Regions from separate parts of the Staphylococcus sp. GDY8P57P genome, predicted to be linked through region 3. Evidence: predicted binding sites of a transcription regulator. Region 3 holds the regulator's gene; each other region holds the start of a gene.
What was found. Region 3 encodes LexA, which represses DNA repair genes until DNA is damaged. Its sites were predicted from a motif close to CGAACATATGTTCG; they were not measured.
Positions count from the first base shown of each region.

Region 1: a site for LexA is predicted at 6,335-6,348, ahead of addB (helicase-exonuclease AddAB subunit AddB). Genes of this name have one in related genera too.
Region 2: a site for LexA is predicted at 3,360-3,373, ahead of KA878_RS10730 (YolD-like family protein). Genes of this name have one in related genera too.

Region 1 covers NZ_JAESLK010000003.1:193,379-204,067, reverse strand. The annotation lists gene addA (helicase-exonuclease AddAB subunit AddA) at 1-2,820, opposite strand, end outside; gene addB (helicase-exonuclease AddAB subunit AddB) at 2,813-6,301, opposite strand; gene lepB (signal peptidase I) at 6,460-7,032, opposite strand; gene lepB (signal peptidase I) at 7,047-7,571, opposite strand; gene KA878_RS01590 (TVP38/TMEM64 family protein) at 7,576-8,148, opposite strand; gene KA878_RS01585 (proline dehydrogenase family protein) at 8,454-9,455, opposite strand; gene KA878_RS01580 (alpha/beta fold hydrolase) at 9,680-10,507, shown strand.
Region 2 covers NZ_JAESLK010000035.1:6,025-16,713, reverse strand. The annotation lists gene arcD (arginine-ornithine antiporter) at 1-24, opposite strand, end outside; gene arcA (arginine deiminase) at 192-1,427, opposite strand; gene KA878_RS10740 (arginine repressor) at 1,785-2,249, opposite strand; gene isaB (immunodominant staphylococcal antigen IsaB family protein) at 2,432-3,007, opposite strand; gene KA878_RS10730 (YolD-like family protein) at 3,397-3,810, shown strand; gene isaB (immunodominant staphylococcal antigen IsaB family protein) at 3,931-4,461, opposite strand; gene KA878_RS10720 (hypothetical protein) at 4,662-5,177, shown strand; gene KA878_RS10715 (YhgE/Pip domain-containing protein) at 5,356-8,172, opposite strand; gene KA878_RS10710 (amidase domain-containing protein) at 8,382-10,496, shown strand; gene KA878_RS10705 (YfcC family protein) at 10,581-10,689, opposite strand, start outside.
Region 3 covers NZ_JAESLK010000005.1:22,031-32,719, forward strand. The annotation lists gene sbcC (exonuclease subunit SbcC) at 1-228, opposite strand, end outside; gene sbcD (exonuclease subunit SbcD) at 233-1,357, opposite strand; gene KA878_RS02140 (CcdC family protein) at 1,519-1,986, opposite strand; gene KA878_RS02145 (YneF family protein) at 2,147-2,389, opposite strand; gene tkt (transketolase) at 2,724-4,712, opposite strand; gene KA878_RS02155 (DUF896 domain-containing protein) at 4,815-5,048, opposite strand; gene sosA (DNA damage-induced cell division inhibitor SosA) at 5,172-5,405, opposite strand; gene lexA (transcriptional repressor LexA) at 5,548-6,171, shown strand; gene KA878_RS02170 (CAP domain-containing protein) at 6,401-7,426, opposite strand; gene guaC (GMP reductase) at 7,441-8,418, opposite strand; gene rpsN (30S ribosomal protein S14) at 8,565-8,834, opposite strand; gene rpmG (50S ribosomal protein L33) at 9,320-9,469, opposite strand; gene KA878_RS02190 (catalase) at 9,560-10,689, opposite strand, start outside.

The sequences.
Region 1 (10,689 bases), on a different contig from region 3:
ACGTAAACTTTCATCTAATTGATCAATTGATTTTTCAAATTGATATTCTGGTAATAGAGATGAAGATTGATACTTAGCTAAAATACTATAAATTAAATCAAAAGGTCGATCAGCGGATAAACGCTTGTGTAATGCAATATGATTATTTGAAATAGGCAGTCGTTCATATTTTTCTAAGACTTCTTCCTTATCAATTGTCCCAATAAGAATGAGTTGTTCTTTAGCACGGGTCATAGCCACATACATCAAGCGCATTTCTTCTGAGATTAATTCTTTTTCAGTAATTGATTTAATGACTACTGATGATAGAGAAGGATACGTCACATTTTGTTCCAAATCATAATAATCAATACCCAGACCATATTTTTGATTTAAAATTAGTGGTTTGCGTAAATCACCTTTATTGAAATTTTTAGAGAGTCCAGAGTAAATCACATATGGGAACTCTAAACCTTTACTACTATGAACTGTCATCATTCGCACCACATTATCATTAGGTCCTATAACGTTCTCTTCACCAAAGTCTTTATTGCGCTCGATTAATTCATCAATAAACCTTATGAATTGATATAATCCTCTAAAGCTAGAATTCTCAAATTCCACTGCTTTGTTGAACAATCCATAAAGATTTGCACGTCTACCTTTACCACCTATTAAGCCACTAAAATATTGAATAACATAGTGGTCATTATAAAATTTGTCAATGAGTTGGTAGACTGGGTGTGACTGACTATAGGCTTGATACATTGTTAAATCATCGATAAAACGTTGTAACTTTTTAACTAATGCTGGTCGCGCTTCCTCATCTTTAATATAGTGCATGATAGATTGGTAGAAATAATCATCATTCATACTGAGTACACGTATATGGGCTAATTCATCTTCTGTAAATTGATAGATGACCGATCTCATCAATCCAACTAGATAAATATCTTGCAATGGATTATCGACAGTTCTTAAAAAAGATAAGACTAATCGCACTTCCGTTTGTTCGAAGTATCCTTCCTTACTATTTACATGAAACGGAATATTATTGTCTTTAAATACCTGTTGCAAATTACGTGCATTTTTCAAACCTCTCTCAAGTATGACAATATCTTTGAAAGTCGCCTGTCTATATGTTTCCGTCTTCATGTCATATACCTGTTTATTTTCAACGATATCTTTAACTTGTTCAACGATATAACGGGCTTCTTGTTCTAATTTTTCTAAATCAGCATCACTGCTTTTATCTTGAACTAATGCATGTAATTCAAGTGGCATAGATTTATCGGAATATTTAGTAGCACCAAAATAAAGTCGTGCATCAGCATCATAATCAATTTCACCAACTTCTTCATCCATCATATGATCAAATAAATAGTTGGTCGTGGCGAGCACTTCTTTACGCGAACGGAAATTTTTAGATAAATCAATACGCATACCAGTTCCATCACCATTCTTTGTAAAACGATGATATTTATTCATAAATAGCGTTGGGTCAGCTTGTCTAAATTTATAAATAGATTGTTTAACATCGCCTACCATAAATAAATTACCATTAGACTCATCGCCACGTTTAATTTTAGATATAATAGCTTCTTGTACTTGGTTTGTATCTTGATATTCATCTACTAATATTTCTGAAAACTGGTCACGATATGCTTTAGCGATGGGTGAAGCATTTCCTTCTTGATCTGTTAATATTTGTAATGCAAAGTGTTCATAATCAGAAAAATCTAGAACGTTACGACTACGTTTCTTATCAGCAAAATCATTAATAATATCTTTAACAATTCGAACAAGATACTGTATTCTTGGTGCTAAACGCTTCATATCTACCTTTAATTCTTCAAAAGAACGCATTAAATACTTATTTTTTACATTTAATAATAGCTTTTTATAGTCATCATAAAAGTCTTTCGCATTTGTTAAAAATTGAGCACTTATACCTGCGTCTTCATTCGTGTCTTTTAATTTTTTAGTAATTGTAGGCAATTTTTCAGAAGCGTAATTAATAATTTCTTCATAATTTATTACATTACCCTCTAGCATTTTTTCACATTTGTATTTTTCTAATTTAATAACATCTAAATGTTTTTCTGCTTCAATACAATTTAAAAAGTTATTTTCCGCTTCTAATAAGGTACGGTATGCTGCTTTGATATAAATTTTTGCTAGTTTTTCTAATTCTTTCAAATAAGCTACATGTTTATCTTCATTGTCATAGATATCAACTAATGAATCTAGCCACTCAAATGGTGATGGATTAGCGATACTAAAGTTGTAGAAACGTTTTAATAAATCTCTAAAACTATCATCATTTCGGTCATTCGATAATTGTTCCACAAGCGTAAGAAACTCAACATCTGGTGTTTCATAATGTTTTTCTAGTACCTCATCAATAGCTTGTTCAAGTAAAAGTACATTTTCCACATCACTTATAGTACGGAAGTTGGGATCTAAATCAATGACATCATAGTGCTGTTGGATAATCTTTAGACAGAAACTATGTAGTGTTGAAATTTGTGCTTGATGAATTTTAATACGTTGATTCTTTAAATGTTCATTGCTTGGATCTTCAATTGAAGCTTGTTGAATACGTTGATCTACACGATGTTTCATTTCTCTAGCACTTAAATTAGTAAATGTTACAACAAGTAACTTATCAACATCTATTTCGTCTCTAATTATTTTTTGGATAATCCTTTCTACTAAAACGGCAGTTTTGCCGGAACCAGCAGCAGCGGCTACTAATATATCCTTCCCATTAGCATATATACTTTTCCATTGCGCATCTGTCCATTGCGCATCTTTAGGTTTAATCGGAATATCATTCATTATTATCACCACTTTCTAACTCGACATCTTGTACTGCTTTAATAGGGTCTATTGTTTCATCTACATGACGATAATGTTTACTATCTATCATCGTATCCACGTGACAAACAGATTTAAAATTACAAAACTGGCATGGGAGTTGGTCATCAAATTTAAGTGGTGCAACTTCAGTGTGACCTTTCATAATGTTTGTAGCAGTATTTATAAAATTATCTTTATTGTGCTTAATAAATTTATGAATCGTTGTTTCATCAGCCACACTACTTCCCCTACTACCAATACTTCCATCTTTCTTCAAACTAACTGGAACAATATCAGATTTGCCAATGTCTTCTAATCGAATATCTAATGCATCTACGACATCCATATCACTATTAACTAAGCCACGTAATTTATACTCTTTCAAAAATGCTTGTTCCAGTTTATCTTCTGTTAAAGCATCATCTTGCAATTCGCCCCAATCTTTAAAGTTAAGACGTTCATCGTGGACATGGAAATACAATAGTCCACCTGGTTTAATTTCATTTGACAAGCCCAGTCTTTGGGCATTTTGCAATGCAATATCCATATAAGTCATCATTTGCATTTGTTTGCCATAATAAACCTTTTTCAAATCTAATGTCGCACTCGGATTAGATGATTTATAATCAATGATATTTATATAACTCGTATCATTCTTAGTATAAGCATCTATACGATCAATTTGTCCGCGTATATTAACTGGAATACCTTGTTCTGTAATTAATGGTTGTGCAATAAGTTCTTCACTGTTCTTAGGTGATTTTCTAAATCCTGCTTCGAATCGTTGCGGTTTAAACTTTGTATTTTTATTTTGGTAGCGTAGTGCTTTCAGCGTACTTTCAACAATAACACCAATTCGTTTAGACATATATCGGTAGTACGCATTTGAATCCATAAGATTAAACTGAACTTGCGGCAATACATTTTCTAAAGCTTCAACAGTTAATGCGCGAATCTTTTTATTATCAAGATTTTTAAAATCGCCATTAATCTTATCAGAAATATACTTTAATGCAGTATGGAAAATATTACCTAAATCAAAATTTTCAAGTTTATATTTCGTGCGTTCATTTAATCTTAGACCATGGTTCGCGTAATGTTTAAATGGACAGTCATTATATCCTTCAAATCTAGAAACGCTGGCATTAATTGTTGAACCATATAATGATGCTGCCAACGGTTCATCTAATTGCACCGTTTCATTATCATATGTCAACGCTGTTAATAAGTAACTTAAACCATCGTTCAATTTGTCATTATCTCGCATAACTTGATACGCATCTACCCATATATCTGCAACCATCTCTGCTTCCAACCAACGCTTTAGCGATTCAAATAGTGCTACCTTAGTTTGATGCGGATGTTCCATTAAAGAAATAGGTTGAGCATTATGTTTATAGTGAATATTCGTTACTTCTAAACCATTAAACAATGCTTGTATTTGATCAAGAAACGGACTCTTCTCTTTATCCTCACCTTGAGCCCCCATTAAGCTATATGAAAATGTAACTTGGTCACTGCCTCGTGTCATCGCAATATAGCAAACAAATGCTTCATCCATTTGTAAGATATCTGAGGTTGGACTCAATTCAACTTGTGTCTGTTGCTCAAACATTTTCTTTTCTTCATCAGTTATTAAACTAGAAGACGAAACAGGTTGTGGCATTGCGCCATCATTCATTCCAACCATATAAATATGCTTTTTATTGTCTACCTTAGCTAGATCCATTGTCCCTATACTAACTTGGTCGAGTGTTTGCGGAATCATAACAAACTCTAATTGTTCCAAACCAATATCAAAAACTTCTAAAAAGCGTTTAAGTGTCATATCTTCATTATCAAATACAGTGACTAAATCATCTAATATTTGGATAAGGCCATTCCAAATTTGGTCAATTTCTTCTGCTTCTTCATGATGACCCTCGACATCTAGTTGGTCCCGATGTGTCATTAAATATTTTGGTAAATCAAATGACTCCATAGTTTCATAAAATGCTGTCGCAAATCCTCTTACATTATCCGCTTCGTTCATTGCCTTTTCGAAAGTTACTATTTTATCGATAATATCATGCTTCAAATTAACGACTTGCTCAAACGTTTCTCGTTCTTCAACAGTCAATTTATGCTCTTTTCGGCCCATTTTAGTAAAATTATCTACACTAAATAATTTATCATCGAGCCAACGTTTGCCATAAACGCCACGTTCAACTACAAAATTCTCTAATAAATCAATTAAATACGCACTATCTTTAAAATGATTAGACAAAATATTGGTTTTAATTAAGCGCATCATCGGACTCATATTCCAGTTCGTTTGAATTACTTCTAAAAGCGAACGCACCATTTCCATGATGGGATGATGTGTCATTGATCTTTTGGTATCTATATTAAATGGGATGTCATATTGTGGAAGTACAGAGTCAAATAAATAGGCATAGCTTTCATCGCGATACAGTATAGCGATATCTTGGTATCGATATTGCTTATCTCGTGTATCTTTTATAATTTGGCGAGCCACTTCATTCACTTCTTCACGTATACTTGATGATTCTAAAATATTAATATTACCTTCATAAGTTACAGGATTAATTTGCAGTGCATCAAATTGTTGTTCCAATTGCATTAAATCTTTGTTGTTAAAACGATGTTGTTGTTTAAATAATTGTTGTTGTAAGTCTATATTTAAATCATTAGCAATTTCCTTTAAGTGGGTTAATACTTCGGATGGTTTTCTAAAGAGACTGAATGGATCTTCAATACCATCTGTTGTCAGAAGGACTGTAACTTTTTTGGCATTTTGTACCAGCGCTTTAATTATTTGATATTCCAATGTAGAGAAGTTATGGAACCCGTCTATGTATATTTCTGACCTTTTAATCCATTCTGATTGATTCAAAATATCAATAAAATGATTTAAGCTATCCTCTGAGGTAATAAACGTTCCATTTATACGTTCCTCAAAAGATTGGTATATGAAGGATATATCTTCTAATTTATGTTTCGTTCTCGTACTTATGCCATTATCTTGCAAAAAGGATTTCAAATGTTCAGGCGTAACAGCATATTTCTTAAAATCTTGAATTTGCTCACTTAACTTCTCACTAAATCCATAGTAATTCACTTGTGATCGATATAATTTGAGTTCAGATTGATGTTGTTGAACAAGATCATAAATCATCATCTCAGTGGCTGCTTGCGTTAATCGTTCTTCAGTTAATCCCCCTACTTCCTGAAAAACTCTATAACTCAAACGTTCAAAGTGAAGCACTTCAGTTCTTAAACTTCCATTCAATGCCTTGTCACTTACAAAAGCTTGTTCTAATTGAAACGTACTTTGAGTTGGTGCGATTAAAATAATCGGATCACCAAGTGGGTCATCTTTCATTTGTTGCTTTATATTATTAATCATATAATGGGATTTACCTGTCCCGGCTCTACCTATGTATGCGTTCAACTCCATTATTCCCACACTCCTTTGAGTTCATTTTAACATAGAACATACGTTCCTAAAAATGTTTTGTTGCATTAAAATAGTGAACAAAAAAAGACTGGTTGGAACCTCTATAACATTCCATTACCAGCCCTGATAGGTATAAATCAAATCATTAGTCAATGCCTTTATTTATCGTTGTCAGGATTAAAATTAAACTTAAATTCACTGAATGGCCAAAATCTAAATGATACTTTACCTACAATTTGATCTTTATCGATTAACCCGAATGCTCTACTATCCTTACTTACTTCTCGATTATCACCTAAAACTAAATACTTATCTTTAGGTATAACATTGGATTTAGGATTGGCATTTAGTAAATCTTTCGTTTCAAATGAACCCGTAATATATTCTCCTTGTTTACGCTTTTCATTGTAATCAAGATACGGTTCATCTATCTTTTTACCATTCACATATAGTTTGTCATCTTTATAAACAACACTATCTCCCGGCACGCCAATAACACGTTTTACATAGTCGTCTTGTTGATTCGCATGAAAAACGATAACGTTCCCTTTTTTAATGTCTCCAACTTTATATCCTAAAATATTGACCATAACGTGTTCGCCATCTTTTAATGTTGGATCCATAGAATCGCCTTTAATCGTATATGACTTAGCGACGAAGTTTACCATTACCCATACTAGTAATAAACCTACCGCTATGGCCACAATCCATTCAACTATTTCTTTTTTCACTATTAACACCTCATCTACTTATTAAATTGATAGGTAAATTCTTTAAATGGATAATATTTCAAATGAACATCTCCAACAATATCGTCTTTATCTATTAATCCATATCTACGTGAATCACTGCGTTTATCACCATTATCATTTAAAACAAAATATGAATTTGGTGGAATAATATCACCATCAGAATCATGTAAATCTCTTATCGCAAAATTATTAATATCTCTATTTTTAGCATAAAATTTGTCAACTTGTCTATCATCTCTATACAATTCACCATTTCTGATTTCTATAGATTCACCAGGTTTACCCACCAATCGACCAAAGTGCAATTGATTATTTTGGCGATACATGATGATATCACCATCATCCAATAAGTTAAAGGTGATTTTTATTTTATTAACAATGACGCGATCACCTTTATTTAAAGTGGGAGACATATCGTTAGTTTCAACGACCGCACTTTTAATGATGAACATTTGTATAAAAATGACAAAGAGACAAGCAAATAGTAATGCTACTACCCAACTTGCAATTCTACGCACGTTGTCACTCCTTGTCCGAACCCATAAAATAGCCTTCTACTTTCTTACCAATAAACCATAATGCTATCGTTATCATTATTATCATGACTGCTCTAAAAGGATGTGTAAAAAAAGTTGTTACACTTTTTCCCATAATTGCCAAAAATGTGATAGAAATAAGCTTAGAAACAAGTAAAATCATAAAGTAATATTTACCTCTAATATGAGACAAACTAGCTACAAAGTTAACAAGTGTATTAGGGGTAAATGGAAAGCACATCAAGATAAATATAGGTACCAAACCTTGTCTGTCAATAAAATGAATTAATCTTTCGACTGATCGTCTTGATTTAATCCGTTTCATAAAGTTGGCATTCACAAATTTTCTACAGAAGAAGAAGACAGTGTAAGTACCTGCTACAACACCTAACCAACTCACAATCGTACCTGCTAAAAAGCCATACGCATGAACACATAAAATAACATACAATGTTAATGGAAGCACTGGTACAATGGCCCTAAAAAATAATATGATAAACCCAGCTAAATAACCAAAACCTTGTAATAAATCAAACCATTGTTCAATTTGATGAAACACAGTTACATCAAATCCTTCCTATTGAATTAACAGTCATTATTTCATAGAAATATTGTACACTGTTTCATTTATAAATCTACCTCTATGGTTACAAATCAGTCATAGGTAGTAGTTAGAACTCATTCCTTAGCTTTAATATAAAGGTATATAATAAAAAGGGAGTGGAACAGAATTCTTTTAAATTCGTCGTCCCACCCCCGCAAGGATGACTAGAACTGAGAAAAGCTTGATTAAAGCGCCTTCTCAGTTCAGTCAGCTACTGCGAATTTGCAAAATAGCTTCATTATATTATTTTTGTCCCGGACTTATCGTTTTATAAGTTTAGTTACACCTGAAATTATAAAGGCTGCTCCAAGTCCTAAACTAGTGAAAAGGCCAATTTTCTTCAATGTTTTAGTTGAGACGAACTCTTGATATGCTAGTGCTAAATTTTGTGGACGCTCAGCTAATCTACGCATGAAATAACCAAACCAGTCATTACCATAGGGTACATAAATAGTGAAATGGTATCCTTGTCGTGCAATTTCTTCAGCTAATTCGCTACGGAATCCATATAACATTTGAAATTCGAATTGATCCTTATCGATATTATGTAATTTAACAAATTGTTTAACATGGTTAATTATTTGATCATCATGTGTAGCGATAGAAGTGAAATTTTTAGCATTTAAAAGTCGTTTTTCGATGATTTTTATGTAATTTTCATCAATTTCTTCTTTAGTTTGATAAGCGATTTGTTGATCCTCTTTGTAAGCACCTTTGACTAATCTTAAGCGTAAATTAGGATATTTATCAATTAAATCAACTGCATCATAAAGATAAGCTTGTATTACAGTACCAACGTTTCTGAATTCCCCTTTAAGACGATCTAGTACTTCAACGATTTGTTGTAAACTGTCATATTTTTCAGTGTCAATGTTAATGTGCATATTATTGAATTCATTAGCTTTAAGTAATATGTCTCTTAAATTGTTATAGGCTAATTCTGTATCAAATTCACCACCCAGTGAACTTAATTTTACTGACATATGTGCATCAACATTATAATCTTTAATGGCTTGCATAACTTCTAAAATTTCATTTTTTGATTGATTTGCTTCTTCAACCGTTCCAACAAATTCGCCTAGATTATCTACTGTAACAGCAATATTTGAATCGTTGAGTCTCTCGATTGTATCAATGAGTTGTTCGATTGTATTACCAGCTACAACTTTGTTAGCACCCATTTTCGGACCTACTTTTTTGGCAGTTTCATTTAAATAAGTGCTATTTGATAATGCAATAAAAAATTTTTTGAAAAGTGACATATCCCATTCCTCCAAATTACATTAAACTAATAATTTAATATTAGTTTAGCATGAATATTACATAGTAGAAAGCGTTTTCAATTATCTGAATACTATAAAAAAGAGTATAATTACATTGTTGGACAATATTTATAATGAGATTGTGTCTCAGATTTACACCAGACTTAACAGATAATCTGATATAATACATTTATTGAAATATAAGTTAGAGAGGAATCATACATATGTGGAAATGGGAAACTGAACATGATGCTAAAGGTGTCGTTGTTATAGTGCATAATATCTTAGAGCATACTGGTAGATATGCTTATGTCATTACGATGTTAAGACGTAATGGCTATCACGTAATCATGGGTGATTTACCTGGCCAAGGTCAAACTTCTAGAGCGAGTAAAGGGCAACTCGAGCATTTTGATATTTACCATGAAACGCTGTTGGAATGGGTTAGAATCGCAAATGAATATAAAATTCCTACATTCGTTATGGGCGTCGGGCTAGGTGGATTGATATTATTAAATGTACTTGAAAAAACAGAATTGCCTATCGAGGGTATGTTACTCCTTTCTCCATTGTTAGAATTTAAAAGAAACAATAAAACGCGCAAAGATATGCTTATCTCTAATATTGGTAAAGGTTCTAAGGATGCACGCTTTAACTTGGGTATAGAACCTGAAGATTTAACACGAAATGATGAAGTAATCGATGAAACAAATCAAGATGGTTTAATGTTAAGAAAGGTAACTTATAAATGGTATAACATTGTTCTAGAAACAATGAAAGATACAGTACAACATTTGAAAGACATCCAATCAATGCCAACCTTACTCATGTATGGCACAGAAGATAAACTATTAGAATTGCGTTCTTTAGAAGAATTGAAAAATAAACTTAGCACGAATGAATTTTATTATAAAGTTTGGCAAGGGCTCTATCACGAGATTCATAATGAACCTGAACGTGATCAAGTGATGCGCTATGTTTTAACATTTTTAAATAATAGTGTGAATACAATGGGCTTTATTGTTAATGAAGAAGAAATTGAAGAAGTATAATATATTTGGCTAACCAATGATTTAATTTGTTGGTTAGCTTTTTTTAAACACCCAATTAAATATAATGCAATTGTTTGGTTTACTCAGTTAATTTAGTAATAGTAAGTTAATAACTTTTAAAGATAAGTGGAAATATAATATAATGTAAATAGTATATCATTAATAATTTAATTATATATTTG
Region 2 (10,689 bases), on a different contig from region 3:
TTTGTTTGTGTCTGATTCATTCATAATTCATTTCCCCTTCTAAGGAGGATTACTTTTAAATTAAGGGCTTGAAGCATCGTTATTCAATTGATTGGCAATTTGCTTCAAACCCTTCTCCTTGTGTTATATTGCTACATCACTTTCTCAGCGATGTATTTTCAAAATAAGTCCTTATAGTTGCTCGAAATACTTTAAATGTCTTCTCTAAATAATGGTTGGCTCATACATCTTGGGCCCCCACGTCCACGAACAAGCTCACTACCTGTGATTTCAAGTACTTTAATACCTTTGTCACGAAGTAATTGGTTTGATACGTAGTTTCGGTCGTAAGTAACAACTACACCTGGGCGGATACATAATGTATTTGAACCATCATTCCATTGTTCACGTGCACCGTCGATAACATCACCGTTACCTGTTGGAATAAACTCGATTTTTTCAACACCAAGTACATCTGCAAGTGTTTCACGTAATTTATTAGAATGTGTGATTTTAATGTCGTCTTTGGCTTCATCGTATTCAATTGTAAATAAATTCATATTATTTTCTTCTTTGAAAATTGCTGAATGTACTGTGAATTTATCGTAGTCAATCATTGTGAATACGGTATCTAAATGCATGAATGTACGGCTATTTGGAATTTCAATCGCAATCACTTTTTTGAATGTTGTAGATTCATCTTTGAATATATTACGTGCTAAGCGTTCAATCGCTTGTGCTGATGTACGCTCTGAAATACCAATGGCTAAAACATCTTTAGAAAGAATTAACTCATCGCCACCTTCGATGTTAAATGGTGAATTTCTGTCTAACCATACCGGTACATCTGCATCTTTAAATCTTGGGTGGTATTTTAGAATGTATGTCATAAATAGAGATTCTCTACGACGTGCTCTCCAATACATTCTGTTGATTGTCATACCTCTACCTACTGATGCTTGAGGGTCACGTGTAAAGTAAAGGTTAGGCATTGGGTCTAAATAGAATGGATATCTATCATCCATATATTCAACGAGATGTGTTGTTTTAAGTTCAATTTCTTCTTTTCTTACACCAGCCATAATTTTGTCGATTAATTCTTGGTCAGATAATGTCGCAAAGAATGTTTTAATTTCAGCTTCATGTCCTAAGACTGTTTTTTGAGATTCTGCAAGAATATCATCAATAAATTGTTCACGCACATCTTTATCTGCAATGGCTTCAGCTGCTAGTTTTTCTAGATAAACAACTTCTACACCTTCATCACGAAGTGTTTGTGCAAATTTGTCGTGTTCTTCTTGTGCCACTTTTAAATAAGGAATATCATCGAATAGCAAGCCACTTAAGTGATCTGGTACTAAATTTTCTAGTTCTTTACCAGGTCGTTTGAGTAATACTGTTTTCAATCTGCCGATTTCACTGTTTACTTGGATAGGTCCTTGAGTCATATTCATTTCCTCCTTTATTTATCTACAACTAGAGTATAAAGCGCTTTCAGATTTCATTATGTGATTGTTTTCACATTCTAAATGTGTGTTAATTCATGCTTTTTGGTTATTCAATGCATATTTTTGATTGAATATACAATAATGTTAGGTAATTAGTGATTATTATGTATATTTCATTCATGTTGACATGCTGATATCTAACCGAAAAAGTTTTTTATGCATCATTCTGTATTTATAAACACTTATCATTTTTACGTTTAACACGATGAACGCTCAAGATGTGAACATTATATTTTAAGCGTTTCACACACTATTATAGATAACATCAAAACGTAAATCCACATTATATTTTATGCATTAATTTGAATATTTATGATTAAACAGTTTATAGTGAACATATTTTGCCATTTCCTCTGAATTTGTAAGTACCATTAATGTGTCATTGCCCCCCACTGTTCCAAGGATTTCTGCAATATTCATGCGATCAATAAAATAATTTATACCTTGTGCAAATCCAGGAGAGGTTTTGATTAGTATGTAACTATCTTTGATGATGATACTTTGAATTTCATTATCGTAATAATGAAGTAGTTTCGTTTTAGCATCCATTTGTTGTGTATTATCTAACTTTTTATAATACGATTGGTTACTTACTGCTGGGACTTTAAATATCTTTAATTCTTTTAAATCTCTTGAAATTGTAGTGATGCTATAACGTACGCCAAAATGTGTATCAATATAATCTGCAATCTCTTCTTTTTTATTAAAGCGATTATTCTTAACTACCGTTTCGATGAGATCTAGACGTTTACTCTTTTTCATATTATAAACTCCTCTACCCCTATACAGCATAAAGCTGTATGTATTCTTACCTTTAACGTATCATCTTTTCGTATATCGTGGTGTTGGCTATTTCATGAATTTTGCTATCATTTTTATTTATTTTCACAAAAAAACTCCAAAAGTGAGCATTATTACTCAACTTTCGGAGTGTCACCATTATGCTATTTCGTTTCTTTCATTGCTTGTTTCACGGTACTATAGCCCATTACTACACGATCCACTTTACCTTTTTCTACATCAAACCAAACTGTCATTCCCTTTGTATTGGGTTGGTAGTAGTAAATGCCCGTTGTATTATGTTTATGATTATCAATTTTTTGTAAGTCTTTACCATAAACTTTATTTAATTGGTCTAATGATAATTGCCCAGTCACCTTTAAATCAAGTAATGATGCTGTTTTACCGTCTTTAGATACATTTCTGAAATATTGATCATATTTTTTAACATTTTTAGTCGATGATGTTGGCTTTAATTTAACACCATTAAATGTGACATTCTCAGCTTTTACTGCATTTTTAAAATGTTTGTCTAATACAAAAGATACGTCTTGACCCGCATACCCTTTATAATTGTAATAGGCAGATGTCGCATTGGCTTGAGTAGTCGTTGTGTTTGACATCGTTTTAGATTCGGCATGTGCGATAGATGTTTCCGTTAATGTACCGGTAACACCTACACCTAATAATGTACTTAATGCCAAGGTTGCAGTGACGAATGTTTGCGTTGATTTTCTCAAATGAATAGCCTTCTTTCTTTATAACTAAACATATCATACGCTATTCAAAGTGGTTATACAATTTTTATTCTTTGATAAGGAAAGCGCATTTGTGCTTAATCTGTGAATGTTATAAATTATACAAAATTAAATTTCACAAATCGTTAAATAATGTTTTTATATAAATTATGTTATACTAAATGTAGGAGTAACATCCCCATTAACTCCTTCACAAAAAGTTATATTATGTAATGACTATAGCCATAAGTTTACTTCCCCTTTGTTAAACTTATGGCTCTTTTATATAGTCTTTTTTACTTTTCCGCCATAAATATAAAATTCATTTATATTGTAAAAAACCTCTTCCAAAGTACGAACATATGTTCTATAATGATGTTGAGGTGGTTAACATGATTCCAAATCCTAATGCGCCAGATGAATATAAATATGAAACAGATTATCGTAAAATACCAAGACAATATTTAGACGCTAATATTCCTCAAGGACGTGGCATGGTGAAGTGGGCGCCATTTGCGACAATGCCAGAACAATATCAACGGTTGAATGATTTTATTGAGGAACAGAATAAAATTGCCATGCCTTCTTTATCAGATGATCAATTTGAAATGATTAATCGTCAGCTGACTTACAAGTTCACACAGCATCAACTGGCGATGATTAGTTATTGGAGAAATGGTTATATTCAATCCATTGCAGCCTATATACGTCGGATTGATTCATTGAATCGATGCATCACCATTAGTAATGAGAATGGCTCACAAACAATGAAACTCGACTTTGCGGTTATTTGTAATGTGGAGTAAGTGTGGTACGCAATGAGTGATGCTTATCACTGAACCAGGTATTGCGTTTTAGCTAAATTGAAATAAAGGGAGTAGAACCACATTCCTTTCGACTGTGTTGTTCCACTCCCAAATCTAAAGTTATTTACTTGTTGTAAAGCCTGCATAACTAATATCTACTTCTACAACTTTGCCTTCATTAAGTACGAATGATGCCGCTAAACCATTTTTATTAGGTTTGTATACGTAAATACCGCTACCTTTGGCATTTTTGTTACCTTTTACTTTTTTCAAATCTTTACCATATGCTTTTTTAAGTTGATTATACGTTAAATCACCTTTGACTATAAATTGTAACTTATTCGCTTTTTTACCGTCGCTCGTTACACCAGTAAATTTCTGATTATACTTCTCTTTAACTGTTGTACTGTTCGTTTTAGCAAGTTTAATACCGTTAAATTTAATGTTGTCATGCTTAATTGCGTTAATAAAGTTTTTATCTGTTAAGAATTTAGCATCTTTATCAACGTAACCATTATAAGCGTAATAATACCCTTTCGTTTGAGTTGCTGCATGGGCAGTATCTTGTACTGGTAGTACTGCGCTACTCACTCCTAAAAGTGTTCCAAATGCTAATGTTGTTGAGGCAATAGTTTTAACTACTTTATTCATGTTAGTCCTTCTTTCTATATTAGAATTACACTTCACTTATATTATCGCACAATACATACAAACATTCACTGTACTTAAGACCTATTTATCAAAATTTTAGTAAACAAAATTTAATATTATAAAGTTGTGTTAATACTATCTATTTTATGAAGTTTTATTATAATAAGATAAAGAAATGAATTAAGGACGGAGGACACACTTTGAAAAAAGTATTGGCAGGTATCATCATTTTATTACTTATTGTTGCTTTAGGCTTTTCAATATTTTTTGCAGCAACTGGTACTAAACATTCAAATTCGAGCGATGACCATAAAACTGAAAAACATGATAAAAAAGACAAAAAAGATAAAACAAGTGAAACACAAACTGAATCACAATCTAATGCGTCTGATAATGGGGAAAATGCACAATCAGAGCCAGCGTCAAACAATAATGTAAATACTCAACAAAATGATTCGACACAACCAAATAACTCTGCAACACAATCATCTAAAACAAAAGAAAACAGTTCTAGACAAAATAGTTCAGAAAGTGCTACTTCAGAGAAAAAGACGAAAGAAACACAAACAACACAACAACCAAGTACACAACCATCGACACAACAACCGGCAACCTCTCAACCGAACACTCAGAACAAAACAACAACTCAAAGTAGTTCAACACAAAGTTCAAGTAGTTCAGCTAAAGCAAATAATTCTAATGGTACAAACCAATAAAATTTGAGTGAGCTAACGCTAAATAGATGTTACCAAAACATCCGGGGCATAAAGTTCCAGGATAAGTAAATAAAGAAGGGAGTGGGACGACGAATTCAAAAAGAATTCTCTCCCACTCCCTATTTTGCTAGGAATTTTGTCCCAGTCGCTTCCTACTATCTAAATATCATTTTTGCGTCTATTCAGTAACTTTACTTTCATCTACACGTTTAGAAATTTTACGCATTACTGGATCTAACACTGGTTTGACTAAGATACCTAGAATAAAGAATCCTAATCCGAATAGTGCTAGGATAAGCATTTTTGTGATTAATATTTCCGGTACAATGCCACCTACTGTTTCACGTAATGAATCTATCACATACGTGAACGGTAAATATGGTGAAATGGTTTGGAAGAATTTAGGTGCTGTAACGACTGGGAAAGTACCCCCACCACCGGCAATTTGTAGTACTAATAAAATAATTGCGATTGCTTTACCTGGGTTACCAAGTAATGATACGCATGTATACACTATTGTGTTAAAGACAATCGCACCACATAATGCAACTAAGATAAATAGTATCGGTGATTCAACTTGTGCTTTCAAAATCACTAAGTCCCCAATGGTTACAATCAGTGTTTGAATGATTCCCATCATGATAAAGAATGCACCTTTACCTAAATAAATTTGACGTTTCGTCAATTCGTCTCTCAATGATTCATGTTTATTATCTACAGACAATAAACTTACTAATAGCAAGGCACCTACCCATATAGATAATGAGGTATAGAATGGTGTCATACCTGAACCATAATCTTTAACTGGGAAGACATCCACTTGTTTTTTATGAATTGGATTGGCGATCACATTAGCTTGTTTCTTCAAGTCATTCTTCAACGCATCAATGACTTTATCAACCGCATCGTCTTCGTCTAATTTCTTGAAGATTTTATTCGCTTTGTCTAAATCTTTTTCAATATCAGGCAAACGATTTTCAGAGAAATTCGCTAAGTTAGCTAATGCCTCTTTCGCACGTGGTTGATTTTGATTTAATAAATCAACTGCATTGTCATACTTATTAAACAATGTTGGTAAATTCGCATTTACAGTTGCTGTCGCATTAGCAAGTTGTTGCTCTAACTCAGGTAAATCATTACGAACAAAGTCTGCTGCATTCGCTACGTCTGCTTTTACAGTCGGGAAGTAGTTCTGTGCCGTTTGCATCGCATTAATATATGTTTGTTCTAAAGCCGGCAATTCGCTTTGAATATTAGCAATGCGATTTTGCCCATCCGCTACAATATCTTGACCCGCAATGATAACACGATTAATTGTATTTAATTTAGATTGAACGTCTGATAGCGTATTCTGACCTTTATTTAATTCTTGCGTAATTTGATTAGATACGACTAACAAACGATTGTTTAAGTCATTTTTAATAAAGTCACGGTAGTTACCTAACGCTTTATTTAAATCTGGTAATGAACGTAATACATTAACCGCTTCTGCTTTTCCTGAACTGCCATTTTTCAAGGCATCAATAAGTTGATTCGTTGAACGCAATGTATCACTGATGCGATTATTTGCACTTTCTACTTGTTTAATTTGTGATGATAAATCGACATGTTCTCTTTTTTCTAATTCCTTTAATACGTCGATCAGTTGTTGGTTATTTTTCGAGCTGTTTTCAAGACGTGTTTTTAAATTTCGTAACATCTCATTAAATTCAGTTGGTCGATTAGAACCGATGACGCCATAGGATATCGTTTTCAAGGCATTGATGTCTGACTGTGTCGCTTTCGCTTGAGTATCAGAATGACTAGAAAGTGTGAGTAACGCTTCTGCAAGCGCACTGTTCATCGACTTCACGTCTTTGTCTGACACAATTTGATTATCGTTGACAGTGTCTTGGCTACTATCCGTACTCAACTTCTGAATATCATAGTGTGGCAATCCCGATGTACTTTGTTGACGCAAGCTGTTATTAGCTTGATTATTTACCTCTTGTGCACGATTGGCCGCTTCTTGGTAATCACCTACACGTTGCTGCGCAGCTGTAAGATATCCTTGTGCATCGTTCAGACGTGAATGTGCTAAATCAAGCCCTTCACTAGCAATATCTACACCTCTATTAATTTTAGGGAACTGTGCTGGTATATCATTAGAAGCTACATTTAGCAATTTCTCAATATTTGGCATATATTCATTAAGTGCTAAGATGAGTTTTGCTTTCTCGTTTAATGATGGTATGGCCGCATTCACATCATTCAGTTTTTGTTGTGCATCTAAAACATCACCTTTATAATTACCTAGCGCACGAAATTGATTAGCATATTTATCAAGCTCATCTTGATGATCATTCAAATATTCAATACGATCTGCAATTTTATTAATTTCTGGTAATGAATTATGTGCTGCATAAACTGCATTTTTAATCTTATTAATTGTAGGCACTTCATCTTCCAGTTGAATACCTACTTTATTCGCTTCTTGTAGTAACGCTTTCGTCACTGTCTCATTGAATTGTTTGTTTGCTTCGTCAACAATGACCGTTGAACCTGTATCTGTCATTTTCGGTGCAACCGCATTAATTTTCTGATTAACTTTATATTCAATATCTGCTTTTTGCGGTTTCTTTCTCAATGTCCCAGTAATTTGATGTGAGAATTCTTTCGGTATGTATATGCCGGCATAGTATTTCCCCATTTTGATTTCATGGTCTGCCTTTTCCCGGCTAACGAATTGCCAATCAAATTTATCATTCTTTTTAAGATTGTTCTCAAGCGTATTACCCACGTTAATGTTCTTACCGCGAACTTTGTCGCCTCGGTCCTCGTTCACAACAGCGACTTTGATATGACCTGTATGACTATATGGATCCCACATGGCCCATAAGTTAAACCACGCATAAAAAGATGGTAATATTGCCAGACCAGCTAGTATGACCCAAACTGCTGGCGTCTTAGCCACACGTTTCAAGTCCGTTTTAAATAGTTTTAGTGCGTTTTTCATTTTCACACTCCTAAAAATGAAATATTAAGATTTTATCTCAAAATGATTTTAAGCATTGTTTTTTTCTTTATAGAGTTAGTATAATACTTTTATTGAGTAAAGTAGAAATTAGTTGATAGTGGTCAACTAAAAACCATAATAAGTATTATATCAAATTCTGATATATTCGCATACCACTATAATTTATTTGATAGGAGGCAAAGCGCGTCATGTCGAAGCATAAATTTATCATCTATTTTTTAACTACAACGCTAGTATTACCAACATTTACAACTAGCATTGCCCATGCTGAAGACACACAAGCAAATGCTAAGACACAAGCATCCACTACATCAAAAGAAGCAACTTATGATACTGAAGATGTAGATGATAACCATACGAATGAAACGACTGAATCAAATGACAAACAATCAGATAGTCCCTCTTCAGAGACACCAACTAAAGAAGCGTCAAAGAAACATAATAATAAAGAACAAAATAAATCTACACATACGTCATCAGAAAGAAGGGATGACGATAACAAAAACGTATCTCGTAGTCATCAAACGCGTGATGAAGACAAACAGGACACTTACCGTACACCCCTTTCTCCTATTTTTGACGAAGCACAATCTAGCGGCTTGTTTTCATCTAACTTTTTAAATCCTGATTTATATCAAAATGGATTTAGTTTAACCAATTTAATTGCATCACTATTCCATTTCGACAGTGATATTTCAGATTATGAGCAACCCGCAAGTTCTAGTGAATCAACAGATGACGACCATATCACAGATGAACACGATGCCGACACAGCTCATCGTGAGCATCAAGATGTGAAGCAAAACGATGAACAAGCTAATCAAACAGACCATTCAACACAACAAGATGACACGGCGACGAACCAGCAATCAACAGCTAATCAAAATAAAGATGATGCGAGCGTGAGCAAAGCATTAGATGCTATTGATGATTTCGTTTCTGATACCACAGATGATCATCAAGCAAGTCATGATGTAGCTAACACTGACCGTCAACACGAATCTACTACGGATGATGCAAGTACTCGTACTAATGATGACGCTAATCATGCCTCATCTTCTGATAGTAAGTCTTTAACTGAATCCGCTTTAGATTCTGTACTGGATCAATACAGTGAAGATGCTAAAAAGACGCATCACAATTTTGAATCATCTAAAAAAGATAACATATCAGACACGTCTAAAGATGAACAAGATAATGATGATACGACGACATCTAATAATCCACAATTACCAACTAAAGACGAACTTGAACATAAGACAGCACCCGCACAATCGTTTGAAGATGACTTTAAACAAAGCAACACACGTTCAACTAGTCTCTTCCAAACCTTACCTCAATTTAATGGTAATGAAGTAACTGACGGAGACATAGCAGTAGTTGAAAATAAAGATACACGTGACTTTATTAAATCTATTGCTAAAGATGCACATCAAATTGGTCAAGACAAAGATATTTATGCCTCAGTTATGATTGCACAGGCTATTCTTGAGTCAAGTTCAGGTAATAGTGCTTTAGCACAAGCGCCAAATTATAATTTATTTGGAATTAAGGGGAGTTATAAAGGACAATCTGTTAACTTTAATACTTTAGAAGCTGGCAGTGATCAAAGTATGTTTAGTATTAATGCCGGTTTCCGAAAATACCCAAATACGAAGGCATCATTGGAAGATTATGCTGATTTAATTAAACATGGTATTGATGGTAATGCCACAATCTATAAATCTACCTGGAAGAGTGAAGCTATAGATTATCGTGATGCAACACAACATTTGAGTCGTACATATGCTACGGATCCGAACTATGCTACTAAATTGAACAGTTTAATCAAGCACTATCACTTAACAGATTTTGATAAGAAAACAATGCCTGATTTAGATCAATATGCTAAACAAACATCGAGTGGCAAAGATACTTCAGGTCGTGGATTTAAATCATTCGAAGTAACGGATGCGTCTTCACCATATCCTCAAGGTCAATGTACTTGGTATGTATACGAACGTGTTCAACAATTTGGTAAGCAAGTCAGTGGTGACTGGGGCGATGCACATCATTGGGATAATCGCGCAGAACGTGATAACTATGATGTCAGTCAAACACCTTCAACTCATAGTGCCGTTGTCTTTGAAGCAGGACAAGCTGGCGCCCATGACGTATATGGTCATGTGGCTTTCGTTGAAAAAGTAAACAGTGATGGCTCAATCGTCATTTCAGAATCTAACGTTAAAGGTTTAGGCATCGTGTCATATCGCACTATTGATGCAAACACAGCTAAAACCTTACATTACATTGAACCAAAATAACATTGCAATGGATGGAGTAAATAAACTGTTACACAAAAAAGGTGGTGCACCCTACCCGGGTGAACCACCTTTTTAATTCATTTATTAAGAGTAAATTAATACTTGAGTGATTAGCATGCCACCACCAAAGATGAATACGAAGGCAACGACTGGCCATACGAATTTCAACCAATGAGAGTACTTCATGTCTAAC
Region 3 (10,689 bases):
CATTGGTGATTTACCATCAGCGAAATGACTTCGCAATTCACCCTCATTTCTTCCTTCTGTTGAAGCCTTTCCAAATAATGCATAAACAATAGCATCAAACAACATCGTCTTTCCCGAACCAGTTTTCCCGCTAATTAAAAATAACTGTTCATTATTTATTTGTTGAAAATCAATCATTTCGTGTATAAATGGTCCAAAGTTATTAAGTATTAATTTAGTTGGTCTCAATGATTTAATCCTCCTTATAAATAACTTGGTTTAATAATTGGTGTATCTTTTTCTCTTGATATTCTGTTAAATCTTCATCTGTAATCGTTTTAAAGAAATTTTTAATGATTGTAGGATCATCTGTTGTTTTAAAATTTGCATAAGTGGTATCATTTCGACTTTCAAATGTGATATTACTTAAAGATAATGTATTCGGAAATAGTTGTTTAAGGTGGATAATTGGATCAGTAACATGTGACATATTTTTTAATTTAAAATGGAAATAGTTGTCTTTACTCTTCACAGGAACATTTCCTTGTACGACATCCATATAGTCACCTTCAATTTCTTCTAATTCTCGCAATGGCTTCAATTGAACAAACTTAGTTTCAATGTTGTTTTTTGATTTTATTGTTAATCTCTTATAACCTTTAGCTTGATTAACCTCTGAAAATGAATATTGCAATAGTGAGCCACTATAATCAATGACATTATCGGTGATGCTAAACGGATGATGCAAATGTCCTAAGAGCACTCTATCGAACATTTTAAAATTAGACTTTTCTACACTCTCAACTGTCCCAATTGTAAGAGGTCTCTCAGACTCTGACGTTTTACCACCTTTAATAGTTAAATGGCCAATTAATATATTGATTTGATTTTGATCTAAATGCGTTGATAAATGCTCGATACATTTTTGAGTTGCTTGCTCATAGGTCTTTATCTCATCGTCATTAAAAAAGGCTTTAATTTCACTAATTGTGGCAAATGGGAGTGTGTAAAAGTTGATGTCATTAATCGTTATGGGTGTAGACATTGAATGAAGTTGCGTTCGAATATATAAATGTGAAAACTCAAACCAAGTAGAACCATAGTTTAATCTTTCTCTACCATCATGATTTCCATTCGTTATAATCGTCGGAATCTCCATGTTTACATTGATTGTTTTAATCGTTTCTTCAAAAAGTTTAATTGTTTCCTTACTAGGATAAGACGTATCATAAATATCACCTGAAATGATTAAAACATCTGGTTTCTCGTCTTTCAAATTCTCAATAAACTGGTTTAGTATGTATCGTTGATCTTCTAAAAATTGCTTACCATTTAAAATCTTACCTAAATGCCAATCAGCAGTATGAATAATCTTCATTTTAACTCCTCCATCAAGAACATTTGTTCGTATTTATTATATCCTGAATTACTTCATAGTTCAAACTAAAAAAAGGTGGAACGATATCATTAAGAAGTCGTCTTCCACCTAACAAACAATGTGTCTTTATATTCTTTCAAACACGCTATGCTAACCCTAGCTTATTTTACAATTCTACTTTTCAATTTTTTATATTTATACAACATAGCTAATCTCCAAGGTACAATCATGCTAAAGGCTAATAAGAAGAACATACCGCCAATTTCACCTGGATCAATTTGACTACTAATAAATATTTTAATTACAGTTCGTATAATTAACAATGATATTAAAATAATTGGAAATGCTTTAGAACGCTTCATATAAATATCAGTACCATGTATCTCAAAATGACTTGTCCATATTAGGACTGTAGAGAATAAAACGCCGAGTATGATTGATTCTAAGATTTCCATCCCAGTTAATCTAAAGTACGGAATCACATACATCAATGCACCTGTAGCCATAAAAAATGGTGGTAAAATGATTTTCTTTTCATTAACAGGAAAGTTTTGTGCTTTCATGCGAATAAAAATTACCACGATTCCCATAAATAATGCAAATACAATTGAAAAAATTAAATATGCCAACGTTACACCCTCTTATATTCATAAACTCTTACTAGAGATTACTTAATTAAAAGTAATTTGATATTTTAAATCTTTTTAATTTTTTTAAATAACACTAAAGATGTTTTACTATAAAAATAAAGGATTGTAAACCTTAAAGGTCTTACAATCCGTTAGAAGATTATTTTTTTGAACTTTTCATGTTTTGATCCATGTTTTTATTCATCATTGTCATCATTTGATTGATTTTCTTTTGCGATGGTTTTTGACCCATTTGCATCATCATCATACGTAACATTTCTTCATTAATAGGTGGGTTTTTTTTCAGATAATCCATCATGTATTTACGTGCTAAAAAGAAACCACCAACTAGTCCACCGATAAGCGCTACAATGATTAATAAAATTGCTAACCACGTTGCCATTGTTTCACCCACTTTCTATATCCTACTGAATTTTACTAAATTACTATTCTATTTTCAAGAGCTAGTTAGTAAATCTATATCCAAATGTTATCATAACAAATACTTACTCAAATGTAAGTCTTATTTTTAAACTTACACATAAAAATTTAAAATCAATTATATATTTTTATAAATAAATGAAGCGGGACAAAATTCAATTTGAATTCATTGTCCCGCCCCTACAAAGATATATGACTAAGAAGGCATGTTCAAACGCTGTCTTAGATTAGTTAACTTCTAGGCATTAACTAATATTTCCACTATCTTTTTGTGCCAAGCTTTCATTTTTCCATCATTAAAGTGTACGAATTTGATTTAATACATTTTCTTTTGTGAAACCATATTTTTCGACAACTAAATCACCAGGGGCACTTGCACCAAACTGATCAATACCAATCACTTTACCTTCTGTTCCAACATATTTATGCCATCCTAGTGGTGATGCCATTTCAATTGCCACACGTTTAGTGATTTCTTTAGGAATTACAGATGCTTTATATTCATCTGATTGTTGTTCAAAAGCAAACCAGTTTGGCATTGATACTACACGTACACCTTTACCTTGTTTATCTAAATCTTTAGCCGCTTCAATAGCTAAGCTAACTTCTGAACCAGTTGCTAGTAACAAGTATTCAGGCTTAGTTTCTGTTTCAAAAACAACATAAGCACCTTTACGAACACCTTGTTCAACTGTATCTTCATCAACGTCTAAATATGGTAGATTTTGACGTGTAAGTACTAATGAAGTAGGTGTTTGTTCTGATTCTAGCGCAACTTCCCATGCTACTCTTGTTTCGTTTCCATCCGCGGGACGTATAACATTCATATTTGGAATAGATCTTAATCCAGCTAATTGTTCAATTGGTTCATGAGTAGGACCATCTTCACCTACTGCAATTGAATCATGTGTAAAGATAAATGTTGAATTTAATCCCATAATAGCTGATAAGCGTAACGCAGGTTTTAAGTAGTCACTAAATACAAAGAATGTTGCACCATATGGATGTAAACCGCCGTGTGCTGCCATACCATTTACAGCTGCACCCATTACGAATTCACGCACGCCAAACCATATATTTTTACCTTCAGGTGTATTTCTATCATAATCAGTTGCTTCTTTTACATTTGATTTATTTGAACCAGCTAAGTCAGCTGAGCCACCAAAGAATGAAGGCACAGATTTACTTAACGCTTGGATGATTTCTCCTGAATCAGCACGAGTTGCAGCATTATGATCGCTATCAAAGCGTGGTAATTCATCTCTATAATTTGTTGGTAATTTACCGCTAATAGCCAATTTAAATTCATCAGCTAATTCTGGATATTTATTTGAATACGTTTCTAATAATGCTTTCCATGCGTCTTCATGTTCATTTGCACGTTTTAGCATTGTAGTTTGGAAAATTTCATATACTTCTTCTGGAACGTTGAAACGTTTTTCTGGATCTAAACCATATGCTTCAAATGTTAATTTTCTTTCATCTGAACCTAGTGGTGCACCGTGAACGCCATTCGTTCCGCTAACATTAGGCGCACCATAACCAATAATTGTCTTAACTTCAATCATCGTTGGTCCATGTTGTGATTTAGCTTTCGTAATCGCTTGATCAATAGCATCAAGATCATTACCATCTTTAACTAAAATGTGATTCCAACCATAACTTTCGAAACGTTCTTTTACATCTTCTGAAAATGCTTTGTTTAATTCCCCGTCTAATGAGATATCATTTGAATCATATAATACGATTAATTTATCTAATTGGTTGTGACCTGCAAATGAAGCAGCTTCATGAGAAATACCTTCCATTAAGTCACCATCAGATGCTAGTACGTAAGTATAGTGATCAACAATATTGAAGTCATCTTTATTAAATTTACCAGCTAAATGATCTTCAGCTAATGCCATACCCACTGACATAGCAAAACCTTGTCCTAGAGGACCAGTAGTAACTTCAACACCATCAGTGTGTCTGAATTCAGGGTGTCCAGGTGTTTTAGAGCCCCATTGTCTAAATTGCTTTAATTCTTCTAATTCAAGACTACCTGAAACATGTAATAAGCTATATAATAGCGCAGAACCATGGCCTGCTGACAATACAAAGCGGTCTCTATTAAAATAGTCTTTAGATTGAGGGTTAAAATTTAAATGGCGTGTCCATAACGTGTATGCCATTGGTGCAGCGCCCATTGGTAACCCAGGGTGACCTGAATTAGCTTCTTCTATTGCATCGATACTTAAAGCTCTAATAGTATCTATCGCTAGTTGATCTTTCTCGTTAAACATCTCTAATACTTCCCTTCTATTTAAATCATATTTGTTATATTATAACTTAAAAATAGTGTAATTGATAATCGTTTAGTCTCAAAGAACCTTACTTTAAATTTACTACTTTTTATTTTGTGCTTGAATTTTTTTTAATTTTTCAGGCGTAACATCATTACCTTCTGGATCAATTACTTTTGTACTTTCAATTTGTTGTTTAAATCCTTTTCTAAATGCTTCTAAATATTTTTTACGTAATTTTGACTGTTCTTTAGCTTCAGCTTCCGTCAAGCCCTGCTCTTTTTTCTTTTTAGCTAGTTCATTAATTCTATCTATATTTAAATTATCTTGAGGCATCTTTATCACTCTTTCTATATTTTCCTATTTCATTCTCTTTTACTTCATAGAATATAACAAAAAAGAGGCCTAGGCAAAAGCTATAGACATTTCAATAGCTTCGATAGACCTCAAAATTGATACTTATCTGACAAAGGCGAACACTTTGTAGTCATTTTGTTCCCCATTCGTGTTATTTACGTTCTTATTATCATCTTTAATTATTGCCTGTTTAGAAATTGTATGATCAGTGATTTCGTACGTTTGTTCCGTTTGAGCGTTATGATATAAATTCATGAAAAATACTATAAAAACAACACAAGATATTGATACAACAGCTATATTCGTAATTAATTTATTTTTATATTTATTAAACATTACTTCCACCTCTAGAACATTTGTTTGTATACACACTTTAACAGAACATCTGTTCCTAGTCAACACAAAAACGAACAAATGTTTGTTCATTAAATAAATAAATGCTATACTATAGTTAAATAAAACTAGGGAGTGCCTATATATGAGAGAATTAACTAAACGTCAAAGCGAAATATATGATTATATTAAACATGTAGTACAAACGAAAGGATATCCACCTAGTGTTCGAGAAATCGGTGAAGCTGTTGGATTAGCGTCAAGTTCTACTGTCCACGGCCATTTATCGCGACTAGAAGAAAAAGGATATATTAAAAGAGACCCTACTAAACCAAGAGCAATTGAAATTGTTAGCGAACAAACGAATGATTCAGTTAACATGGAAGAAACAATTTACGTTCCTGTAATCGGTAAAGTTACTGCTGGTATTCCAATTACTGCAGTAGAAAATATTGAAGAATATTTTCCATTACCAGAGCATTTAACATCTACACACAATAGTGACATTTTCATTTTAAATGTTGTTGGTGAAAGTATGATTGAAGCTGGCATTTTAGACGGAGACAAAGTTATCGTTAGAAGTCAAACCATTGCTGAAAACGGAGACATTATTGTAGCTATGACTGAAGATGATGAGGCAACGGTTAAACGTTTCTATAAAGAGAAAACACGTTATAGATTACAACCTGAAAATAGTACAATGAGCCCAATTTATCTTGATAACGTAACCGTTATAGGTAAAGTGATTGGTTTATATAGAGAATTGTAGTTCTAAATTTTAAAATTTACGTTTACCTCTCTCTTATATATCGAAATAAATAAAGAACTAGCAAAGTTTACAATGTAGACTTTGCTAGTTCTTTTGCTTTTCATTTTCTTTTTTATTCAAAATTTCTTTAACTTTGTCTAGAATATCTAGTTTTTTCACATCTTTAGTTGTCATAATATCAACTTCCTTATCAACTAAAAGATACCCTAAATAAGTTGGTTTAAAACACTTACCCAGTATAATTTTCTGTCCAATATGGCTGACGCTCATCATTAAAATCAACGCCTACCCCTAGTGTTTTAAAATTTGAATTCAATATATTTTTTCTATGACCAAGTGAATTCATTAATCCTTCATGTGCAAATATACTATTTTGTTGACCGTAAGCTAAATTTTCACCTGCAGCGTTAAAGTCAATGTTATCAGCCTTTAATCTATCAAATGGGGATGCCCCATCTAAATTGTTATGATCAAAATAATTCTGTTTTACCATATCTTCACTATGCTTTCTCGCAGTATTAGACACATCTTGAGCATAACTTAATGTATTCAGTCCATGTTGTTTTCGCTCTGCATTAACTAAATCATAATTTTGATATTCAAAACTCTGTTCTAACGTTGAGGATGGTGCACCATAGTGTTGAGTCAATCTTTTTTCCATAGCATCACTAACTTGAAGTAATGCGGTAACACCATTGTCATTATGTTTATCATAAAAAACAGTTGTATAAATATTATCCTCATGGAAAACATCATATTCATCACTACTGATATCAATTCGATATCTGCCTTTAACCATTTCTTTTAACGGCTTACCAAGTCGTTCTTTTACGACATCTTTAGGTGTGTTATATTTCACTTTAGATTTAGAAGTAATGACATTCTGATTACTATACAATGCATTGACCTTATTATCAATATAGCTAACCATAACAAAGTTTTCGTAATCATTGTTGTAATAGGTATACCATTTCGTTCCATATTCGTTAGATGTTACTCTTTTAGGTTGACCTAATTGACGCTCAACTTTGTCTTTGGACATATTCATTTGAATATTATTGATTGCAAAGTCTTGATCTTTAGGTGTCTTTAGTGCATTGTTTTTAACACTTGAGTCTTGGTTCATTACTTGTTGAACTTTACTTCTTACGTCATTTTGAATATTTATTAGTATTTGATTTTCTTTTAATGGTATTAATAAAGTTACAAATAACAATACCAATGAAAGTAAAAAGAATTTTTTGATAATGTACACCTGCCACTCAAATTTTAATCTTTGTCCCCATTAAAAATTGAATTTCGTACGATAACATAATCTACAGTTGTTAATGATTTTAAATCTTTTCCACCTGCGTATGAAATTGAACTTTGTAAATCTTGTTGCATTTCAGTCAAAGTATCTTTTAATGACCCTTTGTGTTCAACAAACATTTTTTTGCCTTCTACATTCTTATGTTCGCCTTTTTGGAATTCAGATGCACTACCAAAATATTCTTTATAACGTTTACCGTCTAATTCAACTGTTTCACCTGGTGACTCTTCGTGAGCAGCAAATAAAGAACCAATCATCACCATACTCGCACCAAAACGAATTGATTTGGCTATATCACCATGTGTTCTTAAACCACCATCAGCAATAATAGGTTTACGTGCTGCTTTACTACAAATGTTTAAGGCTGCTAATTGCCAGCCACCAGTACCAAAACCAGTCTTAATCTTAGTAATACAAACTCTACCTGGCCCAATTCCAACTTTAGTGGCGTCAGCGCCTGCATTTTCAAGTTCTCGAACACCTTCTGGCGTACCTACATTCCCAGCAATTACAAATGATGAAGGAATATGCTTTTTAATATGCTTAATCATTTTAATAACTGAATCTGAGTGTCCATGAGCGATATCAATCGTAATATACTCAGGCGCCAATTGTTTGTCAGCTAAATCTTCAATAAATTTAAATTCATTTGCTTTAACACCTACTGATATAGAAGCAAATAAACCTTCTTTTTGCATATTTTGAATAAATGGAATACGAGCTTCTTCATCAAAGCGATGCATTATATAAAAGTAATCATTTTTGGCAAACCAATGCGCTAATTCTTCACTCATTACAGTCTGCATATTTGCAGGAACTACAGGTAACTTGAATGTTTTAGGTCCGAATTGGACAGTTGTATCACATTCAGAACGACTTTCAACGATACATTTATTTGGAATTAATTGAATATCCTCATAATCAAAAATTTTCATACTTTTTAGCCCCTATACAATCATATTTATTAAGTAAAAACGAACGTTTAGTATATCAAAACTAAAAATCATTCATTTTCTCACCCTTATATACTTTACAATGTTTTAATTGTCTTGTAAATGGACTAAGGTACTAGATTTGAATTTTACCAACTTGATTTTTTAACACCAGGAATTTGTCCTTTATGTGCATGTTCTCTAAATGCGATTCTAGACATTTCGAATTTTCTCATGACACCTCTTGGACGGCCTGTCACTTTACATCTACGAGTTAAACGTGTTGGAGAAGAATCACGTGGTAATTTACGTAATGCTTCATAATCTCCTTTTGCTTTTAATTCTTGACGTAATTCATAATATTGATTTACTAATTTTTCTCTTTTCATTTCTTTAGCAATTTTAGATTTTTTTGCCATTTGAGTCACTCCTATTTTTATAAATCATAATTATTACGTTTTATATAATAACATATGATTTTAAATTTACAAGACGAATAACTCAATTTAATAAATTAATTGCAAACATTCGTGATCATTAAAAAACGAGAAAACGTTTATTTTGAATGATCATGACTATTATAAATGGACAGTATTCTTACGATCATTATCATATCAATTATTACGTCAAATTAAGAAAGCAGCCTAATGAGAACCCTCATAAAACTGCCATATTATAAGTATTTGACTAATCGTAGAAAAGAGGCTGAGACAAAATAAAATGTCTCAGCCTCTATTATCATTTTGGCAATAGTTGATGATTTGAAATACGCTTAAACCAAGCTATTTCAAACCTAGTCAACCTAGCCTGGGGAGGACAATGAAATAAATTTGAGAAAATATTGTTTCTGCCCTACTTCCCATTGTTAACTTTATCTTTATTGTCGTATTTAAAAGATAAGATATTATTTAGTTTCACGGTGTAGCGTGTATTTATTTAATCTTGGGCAATATTTTTTCATTTCAATACGCTCAGGATTGTTACGTTTGTTTTTAGTAGTAATATAATTACGATCGCCACATTCTGTGCAAGCTAATGTTACATTAACGCGCATAATTAACATCCTTTCTTGTTTAACTAGGAATACTTACGATTTAAAATTTTACCATAATACAATGTTCAACGCAATTGAATTTTTTCAGTACTATTTAAAATTTTCGTAAGTTTCGTCGTTAGTACCTTCTAAATCAACATCATTGATATCGATTTCTAAGGCTTTGGCAACACCTTTACCATATTCTGGATCAGCTTTATAGCAATGACGGATATGTCTATGTTTAACATCTTCACTCACACCATCCATTGCATTTGCTGTGTTTGTAAAGATTCTTTCTTTCGCATCATCTGATTGTAAACGGAATAATTTACCTGGTTGTTCAAAGTAATTGTCATCGTCTTGTCTTTGATTATATTCGTAGCCATCACCGTCTACAGGGAATGCTGGTTTCTTATATTCAGGTTGTGATTGATACACACCTTTATTATTTGGATAGTAATGTGGGCCTCCACCTTGGTTACCATCAAGGAATCTCATTTGGCCATCACGACTAAATGGACACATGTTTTCAACACCAACACCTTTAGGTTGGTTTACAGGTATTTGCCAGTGGTTAACACCTAATCTATAACGTTGTGCATCACCGTATGAGAATAGTCGACCTTGTAACATTTTATCTGGTGAGAAGTCTAAACCAGGAATAATGTTTGTTGGTGCGAACGCTGCTTGTTCTACATCCATGAAATAGTTTTCAGGGTTTCTGTTAAGTTCAAATTCACCGACTTCAATTAATGGATAATCACCTTTGTACCATACTTTAGTTAAATCAAATGGATTATCTGGGTGATTTTTAGCTTGTTCCTCTGTCATGACTTGGATATACATTTTCCATTTAGGATAATCGCCGTTTTCGATTGCATCATATAAGTCACGTTGAGAAGATTCTCTGTCTTGACCTACAATTTCAGCCGCTTCATCATCAGTATAATTTTCGATACCTTGTTGCGTTCTGAAATGATATTTAACCCATACACGTTCACCTTCATCATTGTACATAGAATATGTGTGCGAACCGAAACCATGCATATGGCGGAAATCTTTTGGCATACCTCTATCAGACATTAAAATAGTAACTTGGTGTAACGCTTCAGGTAAACCAGTCCAGAAGTCCCAGTTATTTTGTGGACTTCTCATATTAGTACGTGGATCTCTTTTAACGGCACGGTTTAAACTCACAAATAATTTAGGATCTCTAAAGAAGAATACAGGTGTATTGT